3 regions of the Telluria sp. ZT3P26 genome follow, and region 2 is predicted to be linked to each of the others. Evidence: predicted binding sites of a transcription regulator. Region 2 holds the regulator's gene; each other region holds the start of a gene.

Region 1 (3,276 bases), 100 kb from region 2:
AGATCATGTCGTAGGTGGCCGTATCGTCGGCCGGGATGTCCTGCATCTCGAACACGTTGCCGTAGCGCTGGCCAACGAGTTCCAGGCCGCGCCGCATCATCGACAGCATGCCCAGCGCCAGCACGTCGACCTTCATCAGCCCCAGTTCTTCGAGGTCGTTCTTGTCCCACTGGATGACGCTGCGGTCCGCCATCGCTGCGTTCTCGATCGGCACCAGGCGCGAGAGCTTGCCGCGCGCGATGACGAAGCCGCCCGGATGCTGCGACAGGTGACGCGGGAAGTTCAGCAGCGACTGCGCGAGCGTGGCCCACTGGCGCGACAGCGGCGCCTCGGGATCCAGCCCGCTCTCGGCCAGGCGGCCCAGCAGGTCGGCGCGGCTGTCGAACCAATGGTGGGTCTTGGCCACCTTCTCGACGATGCCAAGGTCGATCCCCAGCGCGCGGCCGCTGTCGCGCAGTGCGCTCTTGGGGCGGTAGCTGATCACCACCGCCGCCAGCGCCGCGCGATCGCGCCCGTACTTGTTGTAGATGTACTGGATGACTTCTTCGCGCCGCTGGTGCTCGAAGTCGACGTCGATGTCGGGCGGCTCGTTGCGCTCGCGCGAGATGAAGCGCTCGAACAGCAGGCTGGCGCGGGCCGGATCGACCTCGGTGATGCCCAGGCAGTAGCAGACGGCCGAATTGGCCGCCGAACCGCGGCCCTGACACAGGATATGCTGCGAGCGGGCGAAGCGCACGATGTCGTACACCGTCAAAAAGTAATGCTCGTAGCGCATCTCGGAAATCAGCGCCAGCTCGTGCTCGATCTGCGCCTGCACCTTCGCCGGAATCCCGTCGCGAAAACGCCGGTGCGCGCCGATCCAGGTCTCGGCGCGCAAAAAACTCGCGGCCGTGTGGCCGGGCGGGACCACTTCATCCGGGTATTCGTAGCGCAGTTCGTCGAGCGAGAACGTGCACAGGCGCGCCACGCGCACCGTTTCGGCCAGCACTTGAGGCGTGTACAGATTGGCCAGGCGCAGGCGCGAGCGCAAGTGCTGCTCGGCGTTCTGCGCCAGCCCGTAGCCGCAGTCGGCCACTGCCTTGTTCAGGCGCGTGGCGGTGAGCGTGTCCTGCAGCGGTTTGCGCGAGCGCACGTGCATGCACACGTGGCCCAGCGCCACGATCGGCAAGCCATGCTGCCAGCCGACTTCTTCGACGGTGGCGCGGTGCGCATCGTCGAACGCGCGGTGCAGCGACGTCAGGCCCAGCCAGGCGCGGCCCGGGAAGGTGGTGGCCATCCACGCGGCCTGCGCATGCAGGCGGTCGACGTCCTGCGCCTCGTGCCCCGGATACGGCGGCAGCAGGATCGCCAGGCAATCGGGCATGTGGCGCAGGTGCGCGTTCTCCGGCGCCGGGTCGGCCAGGTCATCGGGTGTCAAAAGGTACGTGCCCTTCCCGGCACGCGTGCGTCCGAGCGTGATGAATTCGGACAGGTTGCCGTAGCCCTCGCGGTTCTGCGCCAGCAAAATCAGCGATGGCGCCGGACTGCCATCGGGGTTCTGCAAATGAAAATGGGCGCCGATGATGAGCGGCAGGCCGGCCTCCTTGGCTTCGGCATGCGCGCGCACGACGCCGGCCAGCGAGCATTCGTCGGTGATGGCGAGCGCGAAATACCCGAGCTGCACCGCGCGCAGCACCAGCTCCTCGGCATGCGACGCCCCTTGCAGGAACGAGAAGTTCGACAGGCAGAACAACTCGGCATAGGGCGGCAGTGTCTGGGCTGCGGGGGGTTGGTTGATCGGAGGCTGTGTCACGCCGGGCTCATGTCGAATGACAAATACTGTATAAAAACACAGTATAGCCGACCTTTTTCAGCGCACGCTCTTTATTTACCCCAGGAAATTACTTATGCACCCGAGTTGATAATACAAAGTTATACAACAAGAACGTTGTGTTAATGCCACATTGCAACGGTAATCGAAGGATCCATTGATAGTATCCGAACATCCTTCGGAGAAACCTGTGCTCAAACTCAAAATCATGCCCCGCTCCGTGTTGTCCAGTCTGTATGGCAGCACCATCCTTGCTTCCCTTGCCCTCGCCCCTGTCGCTGTTCAGGCGCAAACCGCACCCGCCATCACCACCGACGCCGTCGTGCCAAGCGTGAGCGTCGTCGGCTCGCGCCGCGTCGGCGCCGCCTCCAGCACCGATACCCCGGTCGCCATCGACTTCATCCCGATGACGAAAGCGGCCGAACAAAGCGGCCAGTTCGACCTCGCGCAGGTGCTGAGCAACCTGTCGCCGTCGTTCAACTCGACGCGCCAGACCGGCGCCGACGGCGCCGACCTGATCGACTCGGCTGCCCTGCGCGGCCTGGGCTCGGACCAGACCCTGGTGCTCGTCAACGGCAAGCGCCGCCACACGGTCGCGCTGGTGAACCTGTTCGGCGCGCGCAATCGCGGCAACACGGGCACCGACATGAACGGCATTCCCGTGATGGCGATCCGCGAAGTGCAGGTGCTGCGCGATGGCGCCGCCGCCCAATACGGCTCGGACGCGATTGCCGGCGTGATCAACATCGACCTGAAGAAAAGCCTGGGTTGCGAATCGGTGGCCGGCTACGGCCAGTACACCGAAGGCGACGGCGAGAACTGGCAGGCGTCAGCCTACTGCGGCGTTGCCCTCGGTGGCGGCGTGCTGGGCATCACCGGCGAATACTCGGACCGCGGCCGCTCGAACCGTTCGGAGCCCGGCAACCCGCGCATCATCGGCGACACCAAAGCCGACAACCAGACCATTTACCTGAACGGCGAATTCCCGGCCGGCGCGGGCGGCAAGTTCTACTTCACCGCCGGCGTGCAGCAGCGCGACGCCTCGTCGGCCGCCTTCGGCCGCGAAGGCCTGGGCTCCGAAGACATCCCGTCGCGCAATTCGGCCGCGATGTACCCGGACGGCTTCGTCCCGTTCATCAACGGCAAGGTCGATGACCGCTGGGGCACCGTCGGCTACCGCTGGACCGCCGGCGAATGGAATGCCGACCTGTCGCAGACCTACGGCTACAACCGCCTGAAGTACAACATCGCCAACACGCTCAACGCCTCGATCGCCAACCTCGATCTGCTTGGCGGTGGCCCGGGCCGCAGCGCCGACCGCTTCTACGCGGGCGCGTTCTCGTTCCGCCAGGCGACCACCAATGCCGACATCAGCCGCTTCTACAGCGACGTATTCAAGGGCATGAACGTCGCGTTCGGCCTTGAGCACCGCCGCGAGAACTACCAGATCTTCGCCGGCGAAGCCG
Region 2 (3,276 bases):
ATCAACGCCGGCCTTCTGGCCGATGGTGACGGTCATGCCGCTCAGCTTGTCGCCTTCGGCCTGGGCAGCCGACAGCTTTTCAGCTGCTGCTTTTTCGAGTTCAGCGCGCTTGGCTTCGAACTCGGCGACGGCGCCGGCGGTAGCGCGGCGTGCCATCTTTTGTGGGATCAGGAAGTTACGTGCGTAACCGTCCTTGACCTTGACGACGTCGCCCAGGTTGCCGACGTTGACTACTTTTTCCAACAGAATGATTTGCATAGTGATCTCCAGATGTCTGACTGTCGTGACCGACGATTAACCGTGGTGCAGGTCGGTGTACGGCAGCAGCGCAAGGTAGCGTGCGCGCTTGATCGCGGTGTCGACCTGACGCTGGTAGTGCGCCTTGGTGCCGGTCAGACGTGCTGGCATGATCTTGCCGTTTTCCTGGACGAAGTCCTTCAGGGTGTCGACGTCCTTGTAGTCCACCTGCTCAACGCCAGCGGCGGTGAAGCGGCAGAATTTCTTGCGCTTGAACAGCGGGTTTTGCTGTTTGCGCTTCTCTTTGAGTTTCGCTTTGTTTTTGTCGAACTTTTTACCGAATGCCATTTGAGGCTCCTGTATCTAAATTGCCGGGTTAAGCGGCACTGAAATCAATGATGTGAAACACCAGGGCTTTGCTGTTGCGATTTTTCCGTGCAAGAAATCCGTTGAACCTGTAGCTGGCGCCCAATTCGGCGCTGGCGAACCTGCCCGAAATCTCGCCCGCGGCGAACGCGGGGACTTCGAACGCGACCGACCTTTCGACCCCGGCCTCTTCCTGCTGCGATTCGTGCATCAGGACGGCTGAAACGATTGGCACACCGGCCGGGGTGTAACGCAGTACGTCGCGCTCGGCGATGGTCGCCATGAGCTGGAGGTGGTTTGCGCTGTGCACCCGGTATTACTGGTTACTACGAATAACTGGGGAAAACTTAAGCAGCAGCAGGCGCTGGCGCAGCGGCTGGAGCGGCTGCTGGCGCAGCGGCTTCGGCACGGTGGCTCTTGGCTGCGTCTTCGCGCTGCACCGATTTCATCATCGGCGACGGTGCGGTTTCAGCTTTTTTCAGCTTGACGGTCAGGTGACGCAGAACCGCATCATTGAACTTGAATGCAGTTTCCAGCTCGACCAGGGTCTCGTTGTCGCATTCGATGTTCAGGCAGATGTAGTGTGCTTTTGGCAGCTTCTGGATCTGGTATGCCATCTGGCGGCGGCCCCAGTCTTCAACGCGATGGATGTTACCGCCGCGGCTGGTCACCGTGGTCTTGTAACGCTCGATCATCGCCGGGACTTGTTCGCTCTGGTCCGGATGGACGATAAACACGATTTCATAATGACGCATGCATTACTCCTTGAGGACGTTTAACAAATGCCCACCTCGGCGTCAAGACGAGTGTGGGAAGGGAAAGCCGGCAATTATAACCCGGATATCGGCAGCTTGGAAAGCCCAATGACGCATCGCAGGCGCGAGCTGGCGAGTTCCCGGCAGTCTGACTCGACAATTCCACGGTTTTGGCGCATGTTTGTACGCTGAATCGGGATTTTGACGATATTTTTTGCGTTTCCTCTTGCGCGCGGGAGAATACTGTACAAAAATACAGGTTACACACATAACCGGTTGCTGTAACACATTTATGCTAAAGCTCACTGCACGGCAAGAACAGATCCTGAACCTGATCAAGGAAGCGATCGAGAACACCGGTTTCCCTCCGACCCGGGCTGAAATCGCTTCCGAACTGGGTTTCCGCTCGGCCAACGCGGCTGAAGAACATCTGCAAGCACTGGCGCGCAAGGGCGCCATCGAAATTTCGCCGGGCACATCGCGCGGCATCCGCCTGATCGGCGCGAGCGTCGAATCAGTTCCGATGCCGCCGCCGTCGTTCATGTCGCTGCCGCTGGTGGGGCGCGTTGCTGCAGGTAATCCGATCCTGGCGCAAGAGCATGTCGAAGCCACCTACAACGTCGATACCGCCATGTTCGCGGCGCGCCCCGATTTCCTGCTGAAGGTCAAAGGCTGGTCGATGCGCGATGCCGGCATCATGGATGGCGACTTTTTGGCGGTCAAGAAAATCGACAGCGCCAAGAACGGCCAGATCGTCGTTGCACGCCTGGGCGACGAAGTCACGGTCAAGCGCTATCGCAAGACGGGCGACCTGGTGGAACTGCTGCCAGAGAACCCCGACTTCAACATCATTTCAGTCTCGCCGGACGAAGAGTTCGCACTCGAAGGCCTGGCTGTTGGCCTGATGCGTAGCTGGAACTGATGTAACGGCGCCGGCTTCTTCCTGCCGGCGCCTGTCCTTTCCTGCGCTGCCCTGCCCTGCCTACTTCGACGCCTTCTTCACGACCGCATTGTGCTGGCTGACAAACGCCTCGGTCGCACTGCGCCACGCTGCAAAATCCGCCAGGATCATCTTTGAATTGACCTTCGCGCCTTCCGCGATATTCTGCCGCACCTGCTCCAGATAGGCTGCCGAAGCATCCGCTTCCTGTTTGTTCATCAGCTTGGCGATATCGGCGGGAATCTTCTTCGTCAGCGGCGACTGCGCGTTCAGGTTCGTGACCATCTTGTTGTAGCAATCCTGCCAGCCCGTCACCAGCTTGTTGACGCGATCGATCTCGTCGTTCACCTTCGACACGGCCGGGATGCGCGGCGACGGGCAGCGGTATTCGCCCGACTGCAGCTCGGCCCCGTCATAGCCCTTGATCCAGTAATCGATCTCGGCGCGCTTGGTCACGCGCTGTTCCATCACGACCAGCGATTCTGCCGCGACCTTATTGCCCTTGGCCGCCGACTTCTCGAACAATGCTTTCGCTGCCGCCTCATCGACAGCGCCCGCTTCGCCATACCAGTACATCTGGCCCAGTTGCTGCTGCGCCTGCGCATTGCCGGCATTGGCCAGCTTGGTGTACAGCTTGAGCGCGCCCGCGTAATCCTTCTTTTCGAACAGCGCGTTGGCGTCTTCCAGCTCGCCCGCACAGGCGGCGCTGGCGATGCTCAGGGACAGGGACATGGAAAGGCAGAGCAGGAAACGTTTCATGGGCACCCAAAAATGACAAGCTGACGATGGCGCATCATAGCCCCCTTTTACAGCGCGACTCAACCGTAAAAATGACTAGGCCGGCATTGCGCCGGCCTTCTTTGCATCGCTTTACGTCACGCGGTAACGTCGCGCGGTACGCCGCGCTTACGCGTCCAGCGCCTGGCGGAAGTCTTCAACCAGGTCATCGGTGTCCTCGATGCCCACCGACACGCGGAT
Region 3 (3,276 bases), 920 kb from region 2:
GCCAGCGGTGTTTTCATCTGGTGCGCGGCGTCGGCAATGAAGCGTTTCTGCATCTCCACCGTCTTGCCCAGGCGCTCGAGCATGTCGTTGAACGAGCCGACCAGCGGAGAGATTTCTTCCGGCACCTGGCGTGGATCAATCGGCGACAGATCGTCCTGCGGCCGCGCACGGATGCGCTGTTGCAGCTCGGCCAGCGGACTCAGGCCGCGCGAGAGCGCGAACCAGACCAGCGCCAGGATCACCGGCAGGATGATGAACTGGGGCAGGATCACGCCCTTGATGATTTCATTGGCCAGGTGGGCGCGCTTGTCGAGCGTTTCGGCCACCTGCACCAGCGCCAGCGGCGGCCTGGGCGAGGCTGTGCGCTCGTGCAGCGGATCGAGATTCACATACGCATAGGCCACGCGGATCGGCGTGCCGTGGATGGTGTCGTTGCGAAATTCGACCGTGCCGCTGCGGGCCGGCTCGCCGGCGCGGTTGGCGCGCGGGCGCGGCAGGTCGCGGTCACCGTCCAGGTGCTCGCCATCCGGACCGGCCAGCAGGTAATACACGCTGTCGACGTCGTCGGCGCGCAGGATGTCGCGCCCGGCCGTGCGCAGCTGGCCGACTGTCTTGCCGCCCACGGTGCGGATCTGCTGGCCCAGCACCGTGACCCGGTCTTCGAGCGCGTCGTCGAACGGCTGGTTGGCGATCGATTTCGCGACCAGATAGGTGATCGCGATGCTCATTGGCCACAGCAGCAGCAGCGGCGCGAGCATCCAGTCGAGGATTTCGCCGAACAGCGAGTGACGGATGTTTTCGTCGGGTTCGGGATTGGGCGGAACGTAGAGCGGCTCGAACGACGCAGGAGCGTGTGGGCCCGGCTGCGACGGCGGCTGCGCGGGCCCGTGTTCTGGCGTGAAGCCTGCGTTCACTTGTCGGCGGCGGTGTTGGCAATGCGGGCATCGTTTGCTGCGGCCGCGGCCGCAGCGGCGGCGCTGGCCTCGGAGAATTTCTCGAGGCAATAGCCCAGACCGCGCACGGTGGCGATGCGCACGCCGCCGACCTCGATTTTCTTGCGCAGGCGGTGCACGTAGACCTCGATCGCGTTGTTGGAGACTTCTTCGCCCCATTCGCACAGGTGGTCGACCAGCTGTTCCTTGGAAACGAGGCGCCCGGTGCGCGCAAGCAGCACTTCGAGCAGGCCCAGTTCGCGCGCCGACAGGTCGAGCATCTGGTCGTTGATGTAGGCGCTGCGGCCGACCTGGTCATACACCAGCGGGCCATGGCGCACGACGGCCGCGCCGCCGCCGGCGCCGCGCCGGGTCAGTGCGCGCACGCGCGCTTCGAGTTCGACCAGCGCGAACGGCTTGGCCATGTAGTCGTCGGCGCCGAGGTCAAGGCCCTCGACGCGCTGCTCGACCGAGTCGGCCGCCGTGAGGATCAAGACCGGCAGCAGCGACGCGCGGGCGCGCAGGCGGCGCAGCACTTCCAGCCCGGACATCTTCGGCAGACCCAGGTCGAGAATGAGCAGATCGAACTCCTGCGTGGACAGGGCGGTATCGGCATCCTGGCCGTTCTTGACGCAATCGATGGCATAGCCGGATTGGCGCAGGGAGCGCGTCAGGCCGTCGGCAAGTACGCTATCATCTTCGGCGAGCAGAATTCGCATGGGACACCTCGGTCTTTGATTATAAGCACGTCGTTCCCGCGGAGGCGGGAACCCAAGTTTCTGGCATTGTGGTTGCGGTCCACGCAAGCTGCTTGCGCAAGACCTGGATTCCCGCCTGCGCGGGGATGACGGTCGGCTCCTATTGTGTTGGATTTACCGTCACAATGCGAGTCCCGAGCGATTGTTGGTAAAATAACCACGTCTTTTCGCTTGCAAAAACCACTGGATTTTTATACAGTACTGGCTCTTGAAGTGCGCGTGACCGCCCACACCTTGCCTACTCCACGACAGAAAGTACACCATGGACGACAAAAAAACCGCATTGAACGCCGCTGATAAGGGCAAGGCGCTGGCTGCCGCCCTGGCGCAGATTGAAAAGCAGTTCGGCAAGGGCTCGGTGATGCGCATGGATGCGAACACGCCGGTCGAAGAAGTGCAAACGGTTTCCACCGGCTCGCTGGGCCTGGACATCGCGCTGGGCGTCGGTGGCCTGCCGCGCGGCCGTATCGTCGAGATCTACGGTCCTGAATCGTCGGGTAAAACCACCCTGACGCTGCAAACCATCGCCCAGATGCAAAAACTGGGTGGCACCTGCGCGTTCATCGACGCCGAGCACGCACTCGACGTCACCTATGCGCAAAAGTTGGGCATCAACCTGAGCGAACTGCTGATCTCGCAGCCGGATACCGGCGAGCAGGCGCTTGAAATCACCGACGCGCTGGTGCGCTCGGGAAGTGTCGACCTGGTCGTCATCGACTCGGTCGCGGCCCTGACGCCACGCGCCGAAATCGAAGGCGACATGGGTGACTCGCTGCCTGGCCTGCAGGCGCGCCTGATGTCGCAAGCGCTGCGCAAGCTGACCGGCTCGATCAACCGCACCAACACGCTGGTCATCTTCATCAACCAGATCCGCATGAAGATCGGCGTCATGTTCGGCAGCCCTGAGACCACCACCGGTGGTAACGCGCTGAAGTTCTACGCGTCGGTGCGCCTGGACATCCGTCGTACCGGCTCGATCAAGTCGGGTGACGAAGTGATCGGTAACGAAACCAAGGTCAAGGTCGTCAAGAACAAGATCGCCCCGCCATTCAAAGAAGCGCACTTCGACATTCTTTATGGCGAAGGCACGTCCCGTGAAGGCGAAATTCTGGATCTCGGCGCAGATAACAAAATCGTCGAGAAGTCGGGCTCGTGGTACAGCTATAACGGCGAGCGTATCGGTCAGGGTAAAGACAACGCGCGTCAGTTCCTGCGTGACCGTCCAGCCCTGGCGCGCGAGATCGAAAACAAGGTCCGTACCGCCTTGGGTGTGCGCGAGCTGCCACCAACGATCGGTGGCGACGACAAGCCGAAGCTGCAGGCGGTTGGTGAATAATCAGCCTGGCGCGGGGCGCGGTGGCAGCAGCTTGCCGCCGGCGCCTGGCGCCACGCTGATGTTCTGACGTCGTCATGCAAGCACCTGTACTCAGTCTCAAGGGCCGCGCGCTGCGCTATCTGTCGCAGCGCGAGCACAGCCGCTTCGAATTGCGCCGCAAGCTGTCCAAGTATGCCGAAGAGGGCGATGACGTCGATGCCCTGCTTGATTTCCTTGAAAAAAACAACTGGTTGTCGCAGGAGCGCTTTGC

Evidence for each region. Region 2 encodes LexA, which represses DNA repair genes until DNA is damaged. Its sites were predicted from a motif close to ACTGTATNNNNATACAGT; they were not measured.
Region 1: a site for LexA is predicted at 1,818-1,835, ahead of AC56LN_RS04180 (error-prone DNA polymerase). Genes of this name have one in related genera too.
Region 3: a site for LexA is predicted at 1,873-1,890, ahead of recA (recombinase RecA). Genes of this name have one in related genera too.

Annotation. Positions count from the first base shown of each region.
Region 1 is NZ_JCASII010000001.1:952,117-955,392, reverse strand. Features, by position in the region: gene AC56LN_RS04180 (error-prone DNA polymerase) at 1-1,792, opposite strand, end outside; gene AC56LN_RS04175 (TonB-dependent receptor plug domain-containing protein) at 2,001-3,276, shown strand, end outside.
Region 2 is NZ_JCASII010000001.1:1,055,449-1,058,724, reverse strand. Features, by position in the region: gene rplI (50S ribosomal protein L9) at 1-258, opposite strand, end outside; gene rpsR (30S ribosomal protein S18) at 295-585, opposite strand; gene priB (primosomal replication protein N) at 614-913, opposite strand; gene rpsF (30S ribosomal protein S6) at 951-1,358, opposite strand; gene lexA (transcriptional repressor LexA) at 1,651-2,280, shown strand; gene AC56LN_RS04595 (tetratricopeptide repeat protein) at 2,341-3,030, opposite strand; gene AC56LN_RS04590 (cystathionine gamma-synthase family protein) at 3,205-3,276, opposite strand, start outside.
Region 3 is NZ_JCASII010000001.1:135,280-138,555, forward strand. Features, by position in the region: gene AC56LN_RS00635 (sensor histidine kinase) at 1-914, opposite strand, end outside; gene AC56LN_RS00640 (response regulator) at 911-1,651, opposite strand; gene recA (recombinase RecA) at 1,953-3,026, shown strand; gene recX (recombination regulator RecX) at 3,101-3,276, shown strand, end outside.